One region of the Bacillus sp. LH1 genome, then DNA from elsewhere that is predicted to be linked to it. Evidence: riboswitches for the same ligand, from Rfam matches in the RefSeq annotation. Region 1 holds a riboswitch; each other region holds the start of a gene.
The links. A riboswitch is a leader RNA that binds a small molecule or an ion and turns the genes downstream of it on or off. The one in region 1 is predicted to bind S-adenosylmethionine.

Region 1 (7,832 bases):
ACCTCCATAATATATCGTTCAATCTACAATACTATTGATGATACCAAATTTTCAGTACTTCAAGCAAGTCAACACAGAGTACTTACGCCATTTTTACATAAAAAAAGAAAGGCAAATGCCTTTCTTTACAATTTACTCTTTATCTAACGGTTTATTTTTTGGAAATCTCTCGTTATCTTCTTCATTATCACGAATTGTTTTTTGTAATACAAAACAAGACATCGTTAAAAATAATGTTCCAATTAAATAGTATCCTTTTACACTAAGCGTTTCATCTAACGTATAAATCCCAATTAGCATACCTGAAAGCGCACAAACAAATGAAGTCCATGCTAAAAATGTGAACGCTTGCGTATTACGTCTTCTCATCGTTCTCCCCCTCGTTAGCTGTATACCCATTATAGATAAGTATATTTACCATGATGGATTTTTATGTAAATTCTAGTTTTATATTTATAAATCTATCATAAAAGAATACTATTTTAAAGAAAGTTTTCTGTCTAATCTGAAAAAATAATTAAAATCATTGACAATTTTTTCTATTCTACATAAAATAAAAATAAATATTACGAACCTCGAAATATACGGGAGTGGAATTAATTGTTGCAATATGAACATTTTTTAGACTTACTGCTAGATAACGCCAAGAAACTTTTCTATCCTGAAGAATGGGTAAGCCTAGATTTAACACTTTCTAAAACAGAAGTATTTTGTTTACTTTGGATGGAACGAAATACAGATATTACAATGACGAAAATTGCTGACCTTCTTGATATACCGATGAGTACAACGACGGGCGTTGTAAATCGTCTTGTAAAAAAGGGATATATTGAGCGCTACCGTGATGAAAACGACCGACGTATTGTATTAATTCGGTTAACAGAAAACGGCGTAATGCTCGTTCAAGAAGTAAAACAAAATGCAGCCCACTACTTTAGCTTAGTGACAGAAGCATTGTCAGAAGAAGAAAAAGCATTCTTACTACAAACCTTCCAAAAGATTATGAATCACATTGCTACGTCACAGCAAAAAACAGAAGAAAAAGTTTCTACACCTAAAATGAAAAACATTCCGATTGAATAAAACCCTATCTGGGTTTTTATTCAATCATTTACTTCGAGACTCGTAATATTCGATATTCGAAACAAAGGAGATATGAATGATGAGAATTATTTTGTATACAGGTAAAGGCGGCGTAGGAAAAACTAGCATTTCAGCAGCAACAGCAATTCAAAGCGCAAAAAAAGGATTAAAAACTTTAGTCATGAGTACAGATCCCGCTCATAGTTTAGGAGATTCATTTGGTATAAAGCTATCTTCTGAGCCATTAGAAATTCGTGAAAATTTGTGGGCACAAGAAATTAATACGATTTATGAGATGGAAAAAGGATGGGGAAAATTACAGAAATATATTACACTACTCTTCACTTCCAAAGCAGCCGATGATATTACAACAGAAGAATTAACGATGTTTCCTGGTATGGAAGATTTAATTAGCTTACTTCGCGTACTCGATTATTATAAACAAAACACATATGATGTTATCATTATTGATTGTGCTCCAACAGGAGAAACATTAGCAATGCTAAGCTTTCCAGACATGCTCGGCTGGTGGATGGAAAAATTGTTTCCTATTAAAAGAAAAGTTTTAAAAGTCGTTCGTCCTGTAGCTCAACCACTCCTTGGTGTCCCTCTTCCAACCGATGATATTATGGACGAATTAACAAATACACTTGAACAGCTCGGAGAAATGAGAGATATTTTATCAAACCGAGAAGTAACAAGTATCCGCATCGTTGTAAATCCTGAAAAAATGGTCATTAAAGAAGCTCAGCGTAGCTTTACTTATTTAAATTTATACGATTATAACGTAGATGCCATTATGATTAATCGCGTCATCCCTAACACCGTCACCGATCCTTATTTTCAAGCATGGAAAGATACGCAAAAGAAATATAAAACATTAATTCAAAATAGTTTTGATCCACTTCCTATTTACGAAGCTCCAATGTTTGAACAAGAAGTTGTTGGTTTACCCATGTTAGAGCGTGTAGGAGATGCTTTATTTAAAACTGATCATTGTCCTACTGAAGTGAAATTTAACGGCCGCACACAATATATAAGAAAAGATGGCGATGATTATATTTTCATTCTTTCTATTCCCTTCTCAAACAAAAGTGAACTTTCATTAAATCAAAAAGGTGATGAGCTAATTATTCGAGCTGGCTCTGTGAAACGAAATATTACATTGCCAAAAACGTTAACACACCTTTCTATTCAAGGGGCAAAATTTGAAGAAGATATACTAAACATTCGGTTTGGAGGTGTAGTGCATGCATGAGGAACTACTACGAAGGGTAATTCGTACAAAAGTAAAAGTCGGGATGCATATATTAGATGAGCTACCCAATCCAATCCAGCAATCAGCTAAGCAAATATTAAATATTTTGCAAGAGGAGCTAACTGCTTATCCGAAAGAACGAGATCATCATGAAGTTAATTTAAAAAATATCATAATTGAATAACTATCTCTGTATAGAGGGCCTTTTTTAGGCTTTCTATACCTTATTGGAGTGATGTAAGTTGATGAAAAAGCATTCCACTACTATACTCTGGATCATTCCCTTATTATTTTTCATTCATAACCTTGAAGAAGCTTTCCAAATGCCACAATATCTTGCTAATCAATTTTCAATCCGTCTTATAACTAGCCAACAATTTTTCATTGCCATTTCCGTATTAACAATCTTTGTATTACTTATCGTCTTTCTATATCAACTTAACTTCTTGTCTTCTATATGCTGGATTATTTTTATACAAGGGGCCATCTTCTTTAACTCTGTTCAACATATTATTTTGTTTTTCATTTATCGCTCCTATAACCCCGGCGTAATATCAGCATTTTTCATTACTCTCTTTTCTATTTTCTTTTTTTTATCCAAAAAACACTTAATTCATCAAAAGCAATTCGTAATTACACTCCTTTTCAGCTTATTTTCTTATCCCATTATAATTTGGATTACCTTACTGTTCGCTAGCTATTTTCATTCATAAAAAAAGACCAGGAAAACTCCTGGTCCATTACTCTACTTAACAAACATTGGATTCTACGTTATACAAAATTGGAAGGTACAGAATTAGGGTTTGTTTGTTAAGTTTATATGTTGAACGAACTAACAGCGGAGGGGTTCCTTCTGTTAGTCCATTAAACCCAATCATTATTTTACGATTTTTTCAAGCTCCTCAAGTGAAAGATCTACTGAAATTGAACCATCATTTGTTTCTTTCTTAATTGCATCTGTTACTTCTTTTGAATGGTATAATTCAATTACTTTTTTCAGTGTTGGATCATCTTTATCTTTCGTACGAGCTGCGAAAATATTAATATAAGGCTTCGCATTTTCATTCTTTGGATCTTCTAAGAAAATAGGATCCTTCGCTGGATCTAATCCAGCTTGACCAGCAACACCGTTATTAATAACTGATGCCGCTACATCTTTTAACACACGAGGTGTTTGCTGTGCGATAACCGGTGTAATTTTTAATTTCTTCGGATTTTCAGCAATACCACTTGGATCTCCAAATAGACCAAAATCCTTTTTCAGCTTTAATAATCCAGCTGCATCAAGAAGTTTTAATGCACGTGCTTGGTTCGTTGGATCGTTTGGAATTGCAATTTCTGAACCATCTGGGATTTCATTTGATTTCTTATATTTTTCAGAGTATAAACCCATTGGTGCAATTTGTGTTGTACCAACAGCTGTAATATCTAACTTATGTTCCTTTTTAAATTGCTCTAAGAACGCAATATGCTGGAATGAGTTTAGTTCAATATCTCCATCAGCTAACGCTTTATTTGGCGTTGTGTAATCAGAGAACTCAATCAGTTTAACTTTAATCCCTTCTTTTTCAGCTTTTCCCTTTACAATTTCCCAAGCGTTTCCATCCGTTCCAGTTACACCAATGCGAACTGTTTTCTCTTTTGCTCCTGCATCCGAGCAGCCACTTAACGCCGAAATCCCTACAATCGCTGATAATGCAAATGCTAAAATTTTCTTCATTTTCTTTTCCTCTCTTCCTTTTTATGATCTACGTAACAAGACTTTCGCAAAGTAATTTCCTAAATTTTGAGCTATCTGTACGAGAATAATAAGTAACACGACCGTTACGAACATAACTGATGTATCAAAACGTTGATAACCATATGTCATTGCTAAATCACCAAGACCGCCACCACCGACAAGCCCAGCAACTGCAGAAAATTCAATTAAACCAACTGTCATAAATGTGACACCTAAGATTAATGGTGCTAACGCTTCTGGTACAAGGATTTCAAAAACAATTCTAATTGGCGAGGCGCCCATTGCTTGCGCTGCTTCAATTACTCCTTTCGGAACGGAAACAAGGTTTGTTTCAACCATTCTAGCAATACCAATTGATGCGACTAACGTCATCGGGAAAATTGCCGCTGCTGTTCCAATCGTCGTTCCGATAACACTTCTTGTTAGTGGACTTAAGGCTACTAAAAAGATAATGAATGGTACCGGACGAATTGTATTAATTATGATGTTAAGAATAGAAAAGACCCATTTATTTTCTAAAAAGTTTCCTTTTCTCGTTACATATAAAAGTAAACCTAGAGGTATACCAAGAATTGTAGCAAATATAAGGGTTACAATTACCATTAAGAGGGTATCCCCCGTCGCATCTAGTATGCGCGGCCAAAATATACTCCAATCAACTCGCATGAGCTTCTACCTCCTTCAGCTGCACTTGCAGTCTTAGATGTTGTAATGCTTTTTGAATTTCCCTCTGCTCACCTTGCAACTCTACAAGAAGATTTCCAAATAGCACATTTTGAAGTTCAATAATATTTCCGTACAGTACATTTACATCGACGTTATAGTTTTTTGCGATATATGATAGTACCGGCTGTCCTGTCTCCTCACCAGTAAATGTTAGACGATAAATTTGACCACCATTTTGAATTTTCGCTAGAACACTTTCCGGTAAATGATCATTAATGACAGAACGTACAAAGTTTTGAGTCGTCTTTGTTTTTGGTTGCGTGAAAACATCAAACAGTTTTCCTTCTTCAATAACTTTTCCCTTCTCCATTACAGCTACACGGTGACAAATTTCTTTCACAACATGCATTTCATGTGTAATAAGAAGAATTGTTAAATTGTATTCTCTATTTACTTTCTTTAATAAGTTTAGAATTTCTGTCGTTGTTTCTGGATCTAAGGCTGATGTTGCCTCATCACATATAAGAATATCTGGCGATGTCGCAAGTGCTCTAGCAATGCCCACACGCTGCTTTTGTCCACCTGATAGCTGCTCTGGGTAATAGTTTGCTTTATCTTCTAACCCTACAAACTTCAGCAGTTCATTTACTCTTTCTTTTATCTCATTCTTTGGTACTTTCGCTAACTTTAATGGATAAGCAATATTTCCAAATACTGTTCTTGAATTAAATAAATTAAAACTTTGGAAAATCATTCCAATTCTTTGTCTCAGTTTACGTAATTCTTTCGTCGATAATGATGTAATATCTTTATCATCTATTGAAATCGTTCCTGCCGTCGGTCTCTCTAACATATTTACTAAGCGTAATAACGTACTCTTTCCAGCGCCACTAAAACCAATAATGCCAAAAATTTCGCCTTTCTCAACTGATAATGTTACATCCTCCACCGCATGAACAGATTGCCCAGCTGATTCATACACTTTACTTACATTGTTAAAAGAAATCATTTTTTCCCCTCCTATATGCTGTAAAAACTTGAAGTAGAGCTTTCGAGGTAAAATAAAAAGTGCTCTCCTTCTTATCAACCATAAAGATAAGAAGGAGAGCACTTATATGTACTCGTTCACATCTTCTCATCTTCCAAGCCTTTATATGGCTTGCTGGAGTTAGCACGGTATTAAAAAAACCCGTTGCTGAGGTATCGTAGGGCCAGTCCCTCCACCTCTCTGGATAAGAATGTATCGATTTAATTGTCGTTTAATTAATTCTCATTATAGAACTCAGAATAATAAGAGTCAATACATTTTTTAGAAAAATATTAATTATTCCTTTATTAAAATTTTCAGATGAAAATTCATGAGAAAATAGTAACTTTCAAGGTTATTTAAAATTCTTCTTCCTCATATTTTTAAACAGGAGAATCTTCTCTACGAATTGAATAAATTTATTTGAATATGAAACTCGGAGGAAGATAAATATATGAAAACAGCTCTTTTACTCATCGATATTCAAAACGATTATTTTCCAAATGGAAAGATGGAATTGCGTAATCCAGTAGAAGCAAGCGAATATGCTAATCAGTTATTACAACACTTTAGAACAAACAGCGAACCTATTTTTCATATCCAACACGTAGCTATAAAAGATGACGCTACTTTTTTCCTACCTAATACAGAAGGTGTACATATTCACGAAAGCGTACGTCCACTTAGAGAAGAAACAGTTATAGTCAAACATTATCCAAATAGCTTCCGAGAAACTAATCTTCTAGAGCAATTAAAACGTTTAAATATTGAACATGTCGTTGTATGTGGGATGATGACTCATATGTGTATCGATGCTACAGTAAGGGCTGCATTCGATTTTGGCTTTCAATGTACCGTTATACATGATGCTTGTGCTACAAAAGACCTGTCTTTTAAGAACGCTACTATACCAGCTGTTTACATTCACAATACAATTTTAGCTAGTTTAAATGGCGTATATGCAAATGTAATAAGCACGCAAGAATTTTTAGCTACATAAAAAAACACTCCTTTCAGTGAGCAAAACCGAAAGGAGTGTTCCTTGTCGAACCATAGATTTTCTTTCAAATTGTATTATACAGGAAATTCTCAAAATGAATACTAAAAAATATGACTAATAAGTCAACTTTTCTCATCATTTTATTTCTGTTCACATGTTTATCCCGCTATTAATAGGTTTTAGCTCATTCCCTTCGAACGATGGTAATATATAGGATTTCAATTTTAAAAGGAGCTCTTCACATTCTGTGAAGAGCTCCTCTACTATTTCTTATAAAGTTTCAGAAGTAGTTTTTGCTTGCATGTGAAGTGCTAAGTAATCAGGTCCACCAGCTTTAGAGTCTGTACCAGACATGTTAAAGCCACCGAATGGTTGGTAACCTACGATTGCACCAGTACATCCACGGTTGAAGTATAAGTTACCAACGTGGAAGTCTTCGCGTGCTTTTTCAATATGGTCACGGTTGTTAGTAATAACAGCACCTGTTAAACCGTATTCCGTATTATTTGCAATTGCAAGTGCATGATCGAAGTCTTTCGCTTTACAGAATGCTACTACTGGTCCGAAGATTTCTTCTTTCATTAAGCGAGCATCTTCTGCAACGTCAGCAACGATTGTTGGTTGGATGAACCAACCTTTAGAATCGTCTCCTTCGCCACCTGCTAAGATTCTACCTTCTTCTTTACCAATTGCAACATAGCTCATTACTTTATCGAATGCAGCTTGGTCATTAACAGGACCCATGTTTGTACCTAATACTGCTGGGTTAGCAACTGTTAATTCTTTTGTTAATTCAACAGCACGATTTAATACATGATCATATACATCTTCATGGATTACTGCACGAGAACATGCAGAACATTTTTGTCCTGAGAATCCGAATGCTGATGCAACGATAGACTTAGCTGCTAATTCAAGATCTGCTTCTTTATCAACAACGATTGTATCTTTACCGCCCATTTCAGCGATAACGCGTTTTAACCAAATTTGTCCTGGGTTTACTTTCGCTGCACGCTCATAGATGCGGATACCTACATCACGAGATCCCGTGAAGCTT
Region 2 (7,832 bases), 2.2 Mb from region 1:
ATTTCCCCACGTTTACGAATAGACCAAGAACTAATATCTTCACCTTTTAACGCAATTTTCCCATTTTTCATTTTGTTTATACCTATAAGACTATGAGCTAATGTGGATTTCCCTGCTCCATTATGTCCTAACAGTGCCACAATTTCTCCTTCATATATTAAAAGGTTTACATTTTCTAATACTTTTTGTTTATTAGGGTATGAAAATGATAAATTCTCCACTTTAAGTAATTCCTTGTTTTTAGCATTCCTTTCTAATATGACTTGTTTCTCCATCCACTCTTTTATAACGTTGCTTACCTTTTCTTTTTGAAGGTTTTCCATTGGATATATTACGTCATTATTACAATCAAAGTGTAATCTCTTTAATGCTTCGATGTAAATAGGCTCTCTTAAGCCAATACGTGGTAATATATTTGACGCTAAGATTTCTTTTGGTGTTCCCATCGCAATGACTTTACCTTCATCAATTAATATAACTTTGTCTAAATCCAGTTTTAAAATTTCTTCTATCCTATGTTCGATAATAACAATCGTTTTATTATACTGCTCATGTATATCTTTCATAAGTTCTATCGTATGTATGGCGCTTAGTGGATCTAAGTTCGCTAATGGTTCATCGAACAATAATATATCCGCATTTGTTGTTAATAAACCAGCAAGAGAAACTGTTTGCTTTTGACCTCCTGATAATTCATGTGGACTTTGTTTATGAAACGTATGCATCTTCACCTTTCTTAATGAGTCCGAAACAATCTTTTTCATGTTATCTTGCTTTACACATTCATTTTCTAAATAAAAAGCTACATCTTCTTCTACTGTCAGACCAATAAATTGAGCATCTTGATCTTGTAAAATTGTTCCTACCTGTTTACTTTGTTCAAAAATACTTCCTTCCCTTGGGTCTTTACCGGCAATTAAAACGTTACCTGTGCTATTCCCTTCGTAAGAAAATGGGATTAGCCCATTTATACAATGAGCTAATGTCGACTTTCCTGAACCACTTCGTCCAGCAATTAGCACTTTTTCCCCAGGGTATATATGAAAGGTAATATCACTTAAAGTAGGCTGCGCAGCATGCCCATATTGAAAGGTGAATTGTTCAAACGAAATAATTGGTTGCATGTTAACATCCCTACTTTTCAATTTTTAAATGTGTATGTTTCTTATTGGATTTCGCCAAACCAATTGTAAGTGGCAATCCAAGTACTAAGAAAACGATGACATCGGAAATTGTTGCTCCTAATACTTGTATAACAATTTTGTCAAATGGTTCTCCCATCACAATAATATCGAATGCCCCAGCAAATATAATAGCAATGACAATACCAACTAGCCCAGTAATTGCTAAATAAGAAATATCCCCCTTGTTAAACGACCCGTTTTTCACACTAAAACCAACTCTTTTTTGAATAAGCCCCATTGAAAAACCAATAATTCCTGAACTAATAACCCATCCCCACCAAATACCCCATCCAGCAATCGTATCTGTTACGGTATGACCGATAAGTCCGATTAACAGTCCTGCCACTGGACCAAATAATGCTCCAAAAACAGTTAATATAGCTAATGCTGGTTTAATAAATGTATTCGGTGCAATAGAAAATCCCCAAAGTCCTAATATCCCGTATAATGCTGCTCCAATACCGATTGCTACTACTAACTTTGTTGATAATTTATTCATGACAATTCCCCTCTCATATTAGTCAACTTTTATTACTCTATATTTAATTTAAAAATGAATTATGCATCGACACTCCCTTTCTATACAACAAAAAAATGACCTCTTACATAAGAGGTCACTTTCTTTCACTTTCAAGAATCCTCTTATCTTTCAAAAAACACATCGTGTCCTCTGCGGAATTAGCACCTTCCTATAAAATTGCATAGGGGTTGCTGAGGTTTCTTAGGGCCGTTCCCTCCACCTCTCTGGATAAGTATTAATTTGTAATTCGTATTATGGCACTAAAGAATGTAAATTTCAACACTTTTCTTACTATTTTTATTTTTTATTAAATAGCGCATTTAAATCATTGTATTCTTATCGGAATTATGAAATAATGAATTCAAAATCGTTTCGGGGAGGAATGCATTATGAAAGTTATTGGTTTGATTGGAGGATTAAGTTGGGAATCTACATCATTATACTATAAACATATTAATACACTTACACTCTCTCAATACGATCAAAATGCGAAGCTAATTTTATATAGTATGGACTTTGGTGAAGTAACTACTTTATTACAAAACCATCAATATGAAGAAGTGAAAAATGAACTAGTTACAGTTGCAAAGAAAGTTGAAAAATCTGGGGCTGAATGTTTATTAATGTGTTCAAATACTGTACATCTATTTGCCGAGGAGGTAGAACAAGCAATATCTATCCCGCTTCTTCACATTGGTGATGTAAGTGCTAAAGAAATGGTAGAACAGAATATAAAACGTATCGGACTATTAGGAACAAAACAAACGATGGAGCAAGATTTCTATAAATCACGATTAGCGAAATATAACATTGAGACAATTATCCCAAATGACGAGGAAAGAACTTTTATCCACCATGTCATATTAGATGAATTAAGTAGAGGGATCATTTCAGAAACATCTAAAAAAAGGTTATTACAAATTACAAAATCATTAATTCAAAACGGCGCTGAAGGTGTATTATTAGGCTGCACTGAAATACCTTTACTCATCTCCCAAAATGATCTTGCTGTTCCCGTTTTTGATACTGCTTTTTTACATGCAAATACTGCTGTACAATTTGCTGGATAAGAATACACAAGCATAAAGGTGAGAACCTCTATGCTTGTATACAGTTACGACTAATTATCCCGCTATTTGCAGGCAGTAAAGCCCCACCAATTAAAGTTTTACTTTATTCAAAAGAGATTCAATAACTGCAATCGCTTCTTTTGAACCACCACATTCTAAAAAGCTATCATTAAGTTTTCTTATACCATATTTATACTTTTCATTTGAAAGTACATCTGTTACGGCCTCTTTTAAAGTGTGTACATTAACATGTTCTTTCAATAATCTATGTGCCGCTTCAAGCTCAGTTAATCTTTGCGCTATCATTGGCTGATCTTTATCATGCGGTATTATTACAAATGGGACATTATAATGAATGGCATCGTGTACACTATTCATACCGCCATGTGTAATAAAAACATCTGCTTCATTTAATATTTCTGATTGAGGTACGTATGGAGCAATTATAAAATTATCTGGTGCTTCCTTAATTTTAGAAATATCATTTCTATCACCAATTGCCATTACAACTATCCCATCAAAATCTGAAAAAGTATCAATACAAGTATTAAAGAATGGTTCGAGTCCTTCAAGCAGTGTTCCCATTGAAATATAAATAACTTTCTTTTCTTTAAGTGATTCCAGTGGAAACTTTATATTTGTTTTACGCTTTGAAATACTCGGTCCAATAAAAATGTTATTTTCCCCGAACGATTCGCTATTAGGTTGGAAATAACGACTTGTGTATACGAGACAAACATCACCCTTATTATTCATAAATTGAAGATTATTCTTTGGTTTTACTCCAAATTTATGTTCCATCTGATTTAGTAATTTTTCAGAGATTTCCTCTGGTTGAAATGGCATATCTGCATTTGGATGAAAAGGTAATGTCTTCAAAAATTCTGGCGGAATTAAAAATATAGGTGAGGACACTACACCTGGAACTTGTAAATATTCCTTTACTAACTCTCCTGCGCCAAATATATCATAAATTACGAAATCAAATTTTATACTTTCATATAATTGTTTCGTAATTTCTAATATATATAAAGAAGTTTGAACATGCACATGAAAGAAAGCATTTAACCCAGATGAGGTTTCAGCATCAATAGAAATCTCTTTTAATAGATCCGGATGAGTATGTACAGTAGCTCCTAAATCTTCAATTCTATCCTTAAAGTTTGCCGTTGTAATATAATGTACATTATCCCCTCGTTCAGTAAAGGCTTTTACTAAATTTAATGTAGGGTTTACATGCCCCTCTGCTGGAAAATTAACTACTAAAATATTTAGCACTTATTCCTCACTCCTTACATTTCACTGTTTTAATTAAGCATACTGTTATTTGTACAAGTAATCTCCCCCTAATAGTCCTAATATGCTTGCTACATTATATTGATAAATAATTTTCAGTCATCAACATAAAAAAAGCATCTACCTATGTAGATGCCTAACCGTGATAAGGAGTGTTCTGTGAGGTTAGAACAAGCTTTTCTGCTTGTCCTATGCTATCAATATATGATTGATTTTATAAAACGTGAATCGTTAATAGAATTATTTTATCCATTTTATATGATCAAATGGATAAAATATCATTTCTACTTTACCTATTATATTTGACTCATCAATAAGTCCAAGTGTATTCCTACTATCTTTACTATGATTACGATTATCACCTAACACAAATAATTTATGCGTAGGAACTTTTATTTCTCTAAAATTTGAAAAACGATTGGATACTTGTGACATATCTAAATGTATATACGACTCATCACGCTTTTTACCGTTAATAAATACCTCATCCTCTTTTAGTTGTATGTTATCCCCCGATAATCCAATAATTCGTTTCACATAGTAAGTAGGCGCGTCTTCTTTTTTTATAATGACAACATCTCCATGATGAAAAGACGATAAACAGACGTTTACCTTATTAACAAGTATATAATCTTTTTCATTCAAAGTAGGTTGCATCGAAATTCCTTCTACCATACAAAATAAAAAGGACTTATTAATAAAAATAACCCCTATTATAATGAATATGTAGCTACATATGTTCCTCCAATATTTTAGAATAAACAGCTTCATATATACCCCATTTCTAATCTATTCCCAGATAAAAACGCCTCTAGTTTACAGGAATGCTAGAGACGTTTCGTACATTTTAATTCTCTTTAGAGGCATCTGTTTTTGGCGCTTCACCAGTTAATCTCTTATTTTTCAAATCAAAATAAGCATCTAAAACTTCTTTTCCAATATCGGAGTTAATGCCCGATTTATCATTTTCAACCCATGGTACTACAACAGAAAATGCTACTTCTGGATCATCATATGGCGCATATCCAGCCAATGTTAAGTTATAACATTCTCTACGATCACCTTTCGCATTTCGCCCAATTTCATTTTCTCCACCATATACAGTTTGTGCGGTCCCTGTTTTACCAGCTGGTTTATATGGTGCTTTTTGGAATGCTCTTACTCCCGTTCCATCTCCCTCTTGAAATACTTTTCTAAATCCTTCTTTTACTTGATTAATATATTCTTGTTTCATATCGATTCTATTTAAAACAACGGGTTCTATTGATTGTACTACTTTACCAACCTCATCTTTTTGAACGGTTTGTTCTCTAATCTCTTGAACAATTTGTGGTTTCATTCGATACCCTCCATTTGCGATAGTCGAAATATATTGTGCAAGCTGAAGTGGTGTATACGTATCATATTGTCCAATAGAATAATCTAATAAGAAACCAGGCTGATTATCTTTTCTTCCAATTTGTCCTGCGGTTTCATTTGGTAAATCAATACCAGTTTGTACGCCTAGTCCAAATTGCCTGAAATAATACCTCATTTTATCAAAATATTCTTGTTTAATATCTAGTGAACTATTTTTCACATAACCCACGCCAGCAATTTTTAATGCTATATTAAACATATAAACGTTTGAAGAAACTTGTAACGCTCTTAGATCGTCTATATCACCAAAATTTTTCCAAGACTTCTTTTCCTTAGTTCCTTTAAATTTCATAGGTGCATCATAAAAATGTGTTCCAGGAGTTATTGCATTTGTTTCAAACCCTGTTAACACTGTCGCACCTTTAACCGTTGATCCAAGCTCATATGAACTTGTCAGCGTGCCTAAAGCATAATCTTCAACTTCCATTTTCCCGTCTTTTTCTACAAGCCTTTTCCCAGCCATTGATAATACTTGGCCATTTTTCGGATTCATCATCACTACGAAAGCACGGTCTAACATTGATTCTGATCCTTTATATTGTTTTAATATTTTTTCTATGCTCTCCTCTACTTTTTTTTGCAATTCCATATCTATTGTTAAAGTTAAATTTTTACCGCTTTTCCCTTCCGAAACCGTTTCCGTTCTAATAGTATTTCCTTGTTTATCAGCAATGCTTCTTACTTCTTTTTTTGTACCATGAAGTACATCTTCGTATTGCTGTTCGATATAACTTTTGCCGACCCTATCATTTCGGCTATAATCACGCACTAAATAATAATCTAATCGTTCACGTGGCAATCCTTCATCAGCATTTGAAACGTTACCAAGGACAGAACGGAATAATCCATCATTTACATAGATTCTCTCCCAATCAACTGATGCGTCTACTCCTGGAAGGTTCGCTAAATTTTCACTAATCACCGCATATTCCTGTTCACTAACGTCCTTTTTAATAATTTGAGGTGCCATTTGAAAACCTGAGGTCATTTTACTTTTAATAGCTAACACTTCTATATCTTTAGCCGTTAGTTCTTGAAGATTTTTATCTGTAACGCGTTTCCTTTTTAAATCTTCTATTTTTTTGTCTAGCTCTTTTCCGGTAATATCCTTATCTCTGAACTTATCTATTTCTGTTTTTGATACTAAGTCTTGAGCAAGTTCTGGATTTAATTGCATCCAAAAGTCTTTCTTATCAGTCTCAGTTAACTTATCTATATCTTCTTGTGGCATTTCAATAATATCTGCAAGTTGTCTTGCTGATTTTAATATTTCTTCTTGTTTTACACCTTTCACCTTTGTATATGTAATCGTACGTAAAGACTTATTATCAACTACTGGATTTCCTTCACGATCAAATATTTTCCCACGTGGTACAGAAAGGCCCACGGTTGCATTTTCTCTCTTTTCTACTTCATTTTTATATGTTTCTCCATCAAAAATTTGCACTTTCCCTAACTGAATAATAATGCCAGAAAATAATAAAAATACACAAAGGAATAAAATATTTAACCGGAGAGGTACTACTCTACCACTTTTCTTCTCTTGCTTTTTCACCTTGTCATAATCTCCTCCTTACAATATTTCAAATAATAATCACATTTCTATATTAAAAGTAATGTACAATTTCTATACATTGCTTTGTACAAATATTAATATAATGTTTAAAACTTAATAGAAATTAAAACAAAGGTAAAGAAAAGGTAAAGTTTACTAAATTAAATATAAAAAATACCCAATAACAAAAAGCTTAGTTTTCACTAATCGCTTTGTTATTGGGTATTAATTGATTTAAGAATTACTACTAGTGCGTATTGCTATACATTTGTCGTCACAATTAGAAAGAGATTGTTTACTTAGTACTTTCGGTAAGTAAATAGTTACTGTTGTCCCGACACCAACCTCGCTCATGATACTAATTGTCCCTTGATGACTTTCAATAATTTTATAACTTAACATTAATCCAATACCAGTCCCTTTTTCTTTCGTACTATAAAAAGGTTCACCTAATCTCTTAATTCTTTCTTCAGGTATTCCTATTCCTTCATCTATTACATGAATGATGACACCATCATCATTTATTTCTTTTATGTGAATTGAAATTTCCCCACCATTTGGCATAGCTTCGATTGAATTTTGCAAAATATTAATAAATACTTGTTTCAATTGATTTTCTGAGCATTCAATAATTATATCTTTGTCATCCGTAAATAGTTCAACTTGAATATTTTTCATAATTGCTTTTGTATTCATTAACGATACGACATTTTTAAAAATTCGATAAATATTTTTCTTTTCTGTATTTATCTCATCTGTTTTAGCGATTGATAGAAATTCTTGCAGGA
Region 3 (7,832 bases), 2.5 Mb from region 1:
AATCACGTAACATTTGAACACATTCTTTTTTTATCAATACAATTGAGTTATTCATTTTTGCACCACCAATTTCAAGAAGATTTCTTCTAAAGTATCGTTGCTCATTTCAAATTTAACGATGTTCACTTTATGTTCGAGTGCATTTTGCAATAACATATTTTTATTTATTTCAATGCTTTCAACCTTCACTTTGATTTTAAGCCCAACCACTTCAACGTCCTTCACATACGGTAATTTTTTTACAATTTCAATCCACTTTTGATCTTTAGCTGTTATTTCAATCATTAATTTATTTTCACTATTACGATGTAAAAGTTCCGTAATCGTTGTATCTTCTATTTTTGTTCCATCTTTTATAATGACAAATCGTTCACAGATTTCTTCCGCATCGCCTAATATATGGGTTGATAATAAAATGGTTGTATCTTTTTTTATTTCTTCAATTAAATTCAATACTTCCCGTCGGCCGATTGGATCTAATGCGGATACCGGTTCATCCATGACAATAAGTGACGGTTTATGCAATAATGCTTGTGCAATACCAAGTCGTTGTTTCATTCCACCAGAAAATGTACTAACCTTTGCGTTTTCTTCGTCCTTTAGTCCAACTTTCTCCAAAATCTTTGGAATCGACTTTGACAATTCTTCTTTTTTCAATCCCGAAAGTTGGCCCATAAAGGTAAGCGTTTCTCTCGCTGTCATCCAATGGAAAAAATTAGGATATTGCGGTAAATAACCAATTTCACTTTTCATTTTTGATATTTTTATCCCATTCAATAAAACTTCACCAGCAGTTGGATGAATAATATCCGAAATTACTTTTATTAATGTGGATTTCCCTGCTCCGTTCGGTCCAATTAATCCGACGCATTCCCCCGCTTGCAGTTCCATCGAGAAATTATTAACCGCAATTTTTCTTTTAAATACTTTTGTTACATTTTTAATCTCTAATTTCATAATTTCTCACTATCCTTTCTCCCTATAACGAAGTAGAAAATAGGTCCCAATACATTAATGAAAAGAATAATGAACGTCCATACAAGTACATTTTTTCTTGTTTTTCTATGTCGGTATAAATCAATGAATGCAATGAAAACTAAAAGTACCCCCACTGCAATAACTGGCAATATAATGGGTAGAAAAGTCATAATATCAATGTCTTTAAGATCATTCAATCCATAATGTAGTTGCATTATTGTCATTCCTCCCTAAATTCATTCTCATTATTGATAATGATAAAACACAAACGAATGAATTGCAAACTTTATTCTCATTATTTATAATGAGAATAAAAATACATAATAAATAAGGTGAGCGAATGAATAATAAAGTTGAAATTTTAATGCATCCGGTAAGAATGAAAATTTGCCAAGTGTTAATGAGAAATAAGGAAGATGGGCTAACACCATTAGAAATGGTAAAAATCATTAAAAATGTACCACAAGCCACACTATATAGACAGCTACAAACTATGGTTGATTCTGGTATCGTCCATGTAATTAAAGAAAAAAAGGTGAAATCTGTTTCTGAAAAATATTACGCAATCAATGAAGAAGATGCAAAAATTGAAGGAAGTGAATGGAAAGGATTATCTGATGATGAAAAGTTAAACTACATTTCCTATTATCAGTTATCACTTATGACACAATATCAAAGTTACCTTAAGAAATTAGAGGAACAAAACAGTCAAGAAGATACTGCTACTTTTTCTGTAGTAGAATTAAAGCTAGATGAAGAACACTTTGGAAAATTTCAAAACGAACTTAACGAATTAATGATTAAATACTACAATAGCCAAAGTAAAGGCGACGAAATAGAGACTCCGGTTCGGACTGTCGCTATTACAATTATTCCAGAAACTTAAATTTACTCGATATAAAAATGCAAATCAATAATTTGAACTAAATCCTGAAAACAGGATACCTCTCAAAACACCTAAACCATCTGCTTCCTATATTCTCTTTAGGGGCTAGGTGGTTTAATTTTTCTTGAATTCACACACAAATGTAGTAATGAATGTATTACTTTTGTTATCTTTTATAAGTAAAAAGCTTCATCTTTTTAATGAAGCTTTCTATCACTTTATTAAAAAGATAATAAATTAATCGTTTCCTTTAAAACACTTCCCTTACAAAGATTGTCTGTTCATATTGGTCGAAAATTTCTTCTATAGATGAAAATAAAGTTTCTTCCGGGATGATGAACTTTATTTTTTGACCATTTTTTAACATGAAGGAAATCGTTCCATTATCATTAAAACCTGTATGAAACGTTCCTCGTTTATTTAATAGTACCTCTTCAATTATATTTATTTCAATTGAAAAGTTATTCTTTAATTGCAAGAGTTCATGTACATCGCCAGTATGTATTTTTGCATCTATTTCAGTTTCTAAGTTTAATTGTTTTTTCTCAATTTTTTTGAACCAAAACAAAAACAATAGCTCTGAAATACCAGGTAATTGTTTTTTATAAGCATGTCGGCTATGAAACTGTCCGCCAATCTTTATAAAATATATACAGTCACCTGTAATAAAAACTTTATAATATATATCTGCCGTAAACATTTTAGGCTTTAAAAGATAAAAACTTTTGATCATAATTCCCCCATCAATTTTAAATGTATTTGTATAAACATTTTTAGCTAGATTTGTGCTAAAACATATTTCTCATGTAATGCAACACTATTGTATTGAATCTCCTCTCCCTTTGCAACAGTTGCTTTGAAGCCAGCTAGTAACCTTTCTCTATACTATCCCTATAAGTGCTACCCCATTTCCAACCGTTTTTCTTCTAGTATATTAAAAGCAGAATTTGATACGAGGCTCTATATCAATCTATCAATAAATTACCACTCTGTAAATATCTGAATTTTCTTTACATTGAAGGTTATCTCCTAAACAACCTCGAATAATTGTAATACATATACATAAGGAGGTTGATCTATTTTGTTTCGTTCCTTTACAAATGGTTGCGTCGCCTTAGTGCAACGCTTCTTGCCAGAACCGTTTATTTTATCATGTTTACTAACTGTTTTCGTTATCTTCTTTGGTATGTTTGCGACTCACCAAACACCTGTAGAAATGATTAATCACTGGGGTAATGGAATTTGGGGACTCCTCGCCTTTTCTATGCAAATGGCACTTGTACTCGTGACTGGATCTGCTTTAGCAAATGCTCCTCTTATTAAAAAAGGATTAACGAAAGCTGCCAGACTACCAAAAACAACTGGACAAGGCATTATTGCCATTTCAATTGTAAGTTTACTCGGTGCATACATAAACTGGGGCTTTGGAATTGTTGTATCTGTTTTATACGCAAAAGAAGTGGCAAGGCAGCTGGACGGATTAGATTATAGACTAGCAATCGCCTCTTCTTACTCTGGATTTCTCATTTGGCATGCCGGTCTTTCTGCCTCTATCCCTCTTACGTTAGCAACAGGCGGTGAAACGTTAATTAAAACGACTGCTGGAAGTATTAAAGAGGCGATTCCAATAACAGAAACGTTATTCTCACCATACGCTCTCGTTCCAGTTATTATTTTTCTCATTACGATGCCTCTCATTAATAAAGCGATGCATCCAGATGAAAAACATACGATAACTGTAGATCCTAGCGTGTTCCATGAAGAAGCTGCTGCTCAAGAAGTAGAAAAAAATACGTTCGCTGAAAAGATGGAAAATAGCATTATTATTACACTTTGCGTTGGATTGTTAGGTCTCATTTATATTTTCAATTACTTTTATACGAAAGGATTTAATCTTACTCTCGATATCGTGATTTTTATGTTATTAATTACTGGACTTATTTTCCACCGCACTCCGATTCAGTATATTCGCGCTTTTTCAGACTCTACGAAAAGTGCCTCTGGCATTTTACTTCAATTTCCGTTTTACGCAGGAATTATGGGCATGATGATTGGAGCAAATAGTGAAGGACTTTCACTTGGAGGAGCTATTTCTAATTTCTTTATTAGCATTTCAAACGAATCAACTTTCCCGCTCTTTACTTTTTTAAGTGCTGGTATCGTTAATATTTTCGTTCCATCTGGTGGCGGTCAATGGGCTGTGCAAGCACCAATTATGATTCCAGCTGGCGCTGAACTTGGTGTACCTGCTGCAAAAACAGCAATGGCAATTGCATGGGGCGATGCTTGGACGAATTTAATTCAACCTTTCTGGGCATTACCAGCATTAGCGATAGCTGGTTTAGGTGCTCGTGACATTATGGGATTTTGTGTTGTGAACTTACTATATGCGGGTTTTATCATTAGTCTATGTTTCTTATTTATTTAAACAAAAAGCTAGTTTTATACTAGCTTTTTTACATAATAAATCACTTATTTCCCACGCAATTTATAATCTTCTCCCACTCTAACTCCGTAAGATGTAATGACTCAAATGCAAAAAAATCTTCGCAAATTTTTCCGATCAGGTGTGGATGTTCCCTCAAAAAATTCCACTGTAACGCTTTAGGAAGAAAATATGTTTCATATTCTTTACTTCCCCTTACTACCTGATCAACTTCTCTTTCACAAATTCCTCTTATTAAATAATCATTTCTTAACTCTATTTGAATTTGCTGAAATGTTTCGCTGCATTTTTTCAATTGAAGTAAACACGTAACATACTTCCGAAAAAGTTCGCCATCATACTGAACACAGTTTATAATACGATCGACTTCATTCATAATGCACGAGCCTTTTCTTCTATTTGTAATAACCATTTCTCACGCTTTGATACTTTACTCGTTTTCACAGATTGAAACACTGACCGTTTTATATCGCGAATGCCACAAAAACGTAAAATACCTCTCTTCATCATAATCCAATCTGCTGATCGATATAACAATGCGACGTACCATAGAGGCGAGTCTAACGTATTAATAACCCATGCTTTTTTCCCTTGCAATAATCCTTTCGGCAGAGCCCCTTCATATTTATAAGCAAATCCAGCTACGAAAATACGATCGATAAATCCTTTTAAAATTGCTGGCATCCCCCACCACCATATTGGATAGATGAATAGAAGTGTATCTGCTTCTTCTACTAACGTTCTATACCGAGCTGTTTCCTCTTCATTTACTAAATCGCGTCTTTTCTTCTCTTCATTAAATACGAGGACTGGATCAAATTGTTCTTTGTATAAATCAAGTACGGTAACTGAATGATTTGTTTCCTGTAGTCCTTTTTGCACATGATTGAAAATCGCCGCGTTAAAACTTGAAGGATTAGGATGAGCATATATAATTAGTACGTTCACTACAAAACAACTCCCTCTATACGTTAAAGTTTCTCCTTCTTTAATAACTTCTCTACAATTTGTACGTTTTTCGAACTTTGCAACAATCGATTTAATAATATAAGTAACTCTTCTTTTTCTAAATCTTTCAGTTTCTCTTTAACTGCACTCTCACCAGCACCTTGCATATCATAAACAACTGCCGCCATATGTTTACAATAATTTTCATAGGGACACTCACAGTTACTTTCTGAAAAATCTTCGAGATCGATAACTACTTCATAATTCCCTGCATTTCCAGTAACGAAAGCAAACACTTTTTTATCTTGTATTTCAACATCTTCTACATGCCCATCTTCATAATATTCATATCCCTTATCTACAATGTACTTTGGGATCCATTTCGTTATATCTTTTAATAAGTAAGCGTACATAATTGTACCCCTTCCTTTAATTCCCTTTTGACTTCAAAAATCCTGCATGTTATTCTAATTACTGTTAAGTAGCAAGTCTACGTGACAAAACGACTGACACCTATTCGGCGAAGGTGTCTCTTTTCATTTGCAGCCGATATGAATTGCCTCTTTCAGGCACATTCAATTTTTGACACTACACACTCAACACCATTCCCTGTATCAGGCTGCTTTAGCAGTCTTTTACTCTACATACTCCGTTATTTTAAGAAAAAAAGAGAGCTTAGCTCCCTTTTCTCGCCTTATACAATACCCCTTTTTCAGCATAGAGATATTCATCAGCTAATGTAATTTTCCCATCCAGTTTTAGTTCGTCTAATAATCTTGATAAATAAAATTGATGCAACATCTTTTTCGTGAATTTTCCTTCATGATGCGAAACGATATGTTCTTGAATATCTAACAATGATATCGGCTTATCTTGCTCTATCATATATTCATAAACTGTACTACGCAGTTTTACGTATTTTTCGAGTGTCACAGTAATGCGCAACCCCTTTCTTCTTAATATAAATTTTCGTAATCGGTTTTTTTGCAATAAAAAAACCTCTCCGATAAGAAGAAGTTACGTATATATCTTCGTCTTATCTCCCAGAACAAATATGTTCTGCTGGAATTAGCACCTGCATCGCGGTTGCTGGGTTTCATCGGGCCAGTCCCTCCACCTCTCTGGATAAGAAAATATTCACTTAATTCTTACTATACGTAATTCCACTTTAATTGTCAAACAAATATAATAAATATAACAAATTATATTTTCTTCCTTACTGTTCATACTACCCATATACGAACATGCAAGGAGGATTATGAAATGCATCAAAATGCTCGCGGATATGTACAAGATTCTTTTCAATCATTACAAGAAGCTAAAAATTGTTTAGAAGAAGCGCTCGAAACAGTTGAAAAAGATTTTAATCGCGCTCGTATTGAACAATCACTTTATGCTGTTGAACAAGCTATTCAACGTTGCGAGTACACCGTTCACATTTTAGAAAAAGATTAAAAACTTCCCATCAATTGATGGGAAGTTTTTTCAAATGGCATACTTCATAATTATTGCCGTTATGATTAAAAAATATACAGAATTAGCAATTTCTAAAATTCCTACTTTTTTAATAGAAATTTTTTTGCCATACAACACAATTGCTCGAATGACACTTGGTATAAAAATAAGAGAACACCACGGATTAATCACAAATATGATTATCGTTAATACGATATGATATCCCCAAGATATAAGACGATACTTCGGGTTATTTTTTTCACGAATCATCGTTTTCACATAGAACGTACTACCTAAAAAGTATAAAAATGAAATAAGCGCAATGAATAATGCTGTATGATCGATTTGCTTCATTGAAAAGGAATAACTAATTAACCCACCGATACAAAACACAATAATCGCACAAATATCATTTAATAGTGCTCTTTCATTTTTTTGACGAGCGTAATACATATTCACTATAAATAATGGAATCATTACTATTACGAATAAAAGAATTCGCCACTCATATAATAAAGAAATCATCCCAAATAGGAACGCAATAAGAAAATAAATAATGGAAACTTGTAAAAACTCTTTTTTTCGTCTTTGCTTTATGTACGTAAGAAATGGGTACGTAGCTAAATAGATAAAGAACCACGCTAAAAACAATGGAATATGATAAATAGTAGGTTTCCCAAGTATGACACTTAATAAAAAAGGAATAACAAGCATGGCCCATGCACCATGTTGCTTCGGAATAACTAACTTCATTAACTATACACCTCCCTTTTGAAAAAAGTTCTCACCTACAATTATACAAATAATTTTATATAATAGCGGATGCATATTGAATCGATTTTTTGACAAAAAAATGCTCCTTACATTATGTAAGAAGCATGAAAGAGGCAAACGAATATGTAAGTCGCGACCCTACCTTATATGAGTATGCTTTTCTATGTCACGTTATGCTCATCTAATATACCGTATTTCTTTTTAAATCTTGTAAGAATCGTAATCCATGAAGTACTAAATAGTAATAAGAAAATAACATTCGAAATCGCATGGCTCAAATCAAAGTAAAAACTTGCGATATAATACGAAATGACAGTTTCCCATGTTGCTTCTCGTATAAAACCG

Region 2: it holds a riboswitch for S-adenosylmethionine, as region 1 does, so the genes downstream of both, ACX9TM_RS13275 (ECF-type riboflavin transporter substrate-binding protein) here and ACX9TM_RS01865 (methionine ABC transporter ATP-binding protein) in region 1, are expected to answer to the same signal.
Region 3: it holds a riboswitch for S-adenosylmethionine, as region 1 does, so the genes downstream of both, ACX9TM_RS16735 (hypothetical protein) here and ACX9TM_RS01865 (methionine ABC transporter ATP-binding protein) in region 1, are expected to answer to the same signal.

Annotation. Positions count from the first base shown of each region.
Region 1 covers NZ_CM175007.1:345,559-353,390, reverse strand. Annotated here, with positions in the region: gene ACX9TM_RS01900 (YiaA/YiaB family inner membrane protein) at 133-369, opposite strand; gene ACX9TM_RS01895 (MarR family winged helix-turn-helix transcriptional regulator) at 601-1,083, shown strand; gene ACX9TM_RS01890 (ArsA family ATPase) at 1,160-2,341, shown strand; gene ACX9TM_RS01885 (DUF3926 domain-containing protein) at 2,334-2,525, shown strand; gene ACX9TM_RS01880 (HXXEE domain-containing protein) at 2,587-3,054, shown strand; gene ACX9TM_RS01875 (MetQ/NlpA family ABC transporter substrate-binding protein) at 3,219-4,061, opposite strand; gene ACX9TM_RS01870 (methionine ABC transporter permease) at 4,083-4,748, opposite strand; gene ACX9TM_RS01865 (methionine ABC transporter ATP-binding protein) at 4,738-5,757, opposite strand; SAM riboswitch class I at 5,881-5,987, opposite strand; partial or broken gene ACX9TM_RS01860 (cysteine hydrolase family protein) at 6,230-6,795, shown strand; gene pruA (L-glutamate gamma-semialdehyde dehydrogenase) at 7,046-7,832, opposite strand, start outside.
Region 2 covers NZ_CM175007.1:2,562,288-2,570,119, reverse strand. Annotated here, with positions in the region: gene ACX9TM_RS13280 (ABC transporter ATP-binding protein) at 1-1,124, opposite strand, end outside; gene ACX9TM_RS13275 (ECF-type riboflavin transporter substrate-binding protein) at 1,135-1,683, opposite strand; SAM riboswitch class I at 1,824-1,939, opposite strand; gene ACX9TM_RS13270 (aspartate/glutamate racemase family protein) at 2,094-2,774, shown strand; gene ACX9TM_RS13265 (macrolide family glycosyltransferase) at 2,865-4,052, opposite strand; gene lepB (signal peptidase I) at 4,311-4,841, opposite strand; gene ACX9TM_RS13255 (peptidoglycan D,D-transpeptidase FtsI family protein) at 4,918-7,044, opposite strand; gene ACX9TM_RS13250 (ATP-binding protein) at 7,279-7,832, opposite strand, start outside.
Region 3 covers NZ_CM175007.1:3,228,047-3,235,878, forward strand. Annotated here, with positions in the region: gene ACX9TM_RS16690 (ABC transporter permease subunit) at 1-55, opposite strand, end outside; gene ACX9TM_RS16695 (ABC transporter ATP-binding protein) at 52-957, opposite strand; gene ACX9TM_RS16700 (PLD nuclease N-terminal domain-containing protein) at 954-1,193, opposite strand; gene ACX9TM_RS16705 (transcriptional regulator) at 1,319-1,864, shown strand; gene ACX9TM_RS16710 (hypothetical protein) at 2,115-2,597, opposite strand; gene ACX9TM_RS16715 (short-chain fatty acid transporter) at 2,946-4,292, shown strand; gene ACX9TM_RS16720 (hypothetical protein) at 4,333-4,686, opposite strand; gene ACX9TM_RS16725 (NAD(P)H-dependent oxidoreductase) at 4,683-5,258, opposite strand; gene ACX9TM_RS16730 (SWIM zinc finger family protein) at 5,282-5,671, opposite strand; gene ACX9TM_RS16735 (hypothetical protein) at 5,934-6,191, opposite strand; SAM riboswitch class I at 6,292-6,390, opposite strand; gene ACX9TM_RS16740 (hypothetical protein) at 6,522-6,713, shown strand; gene ACX9TM_RS16745 (YwiC-like family protein) at 6,744-7,466, opposite strand; gene ACX9TM_RS16750 (ECF transporter S component) at 7,649-7,832, opposite strand, start outside.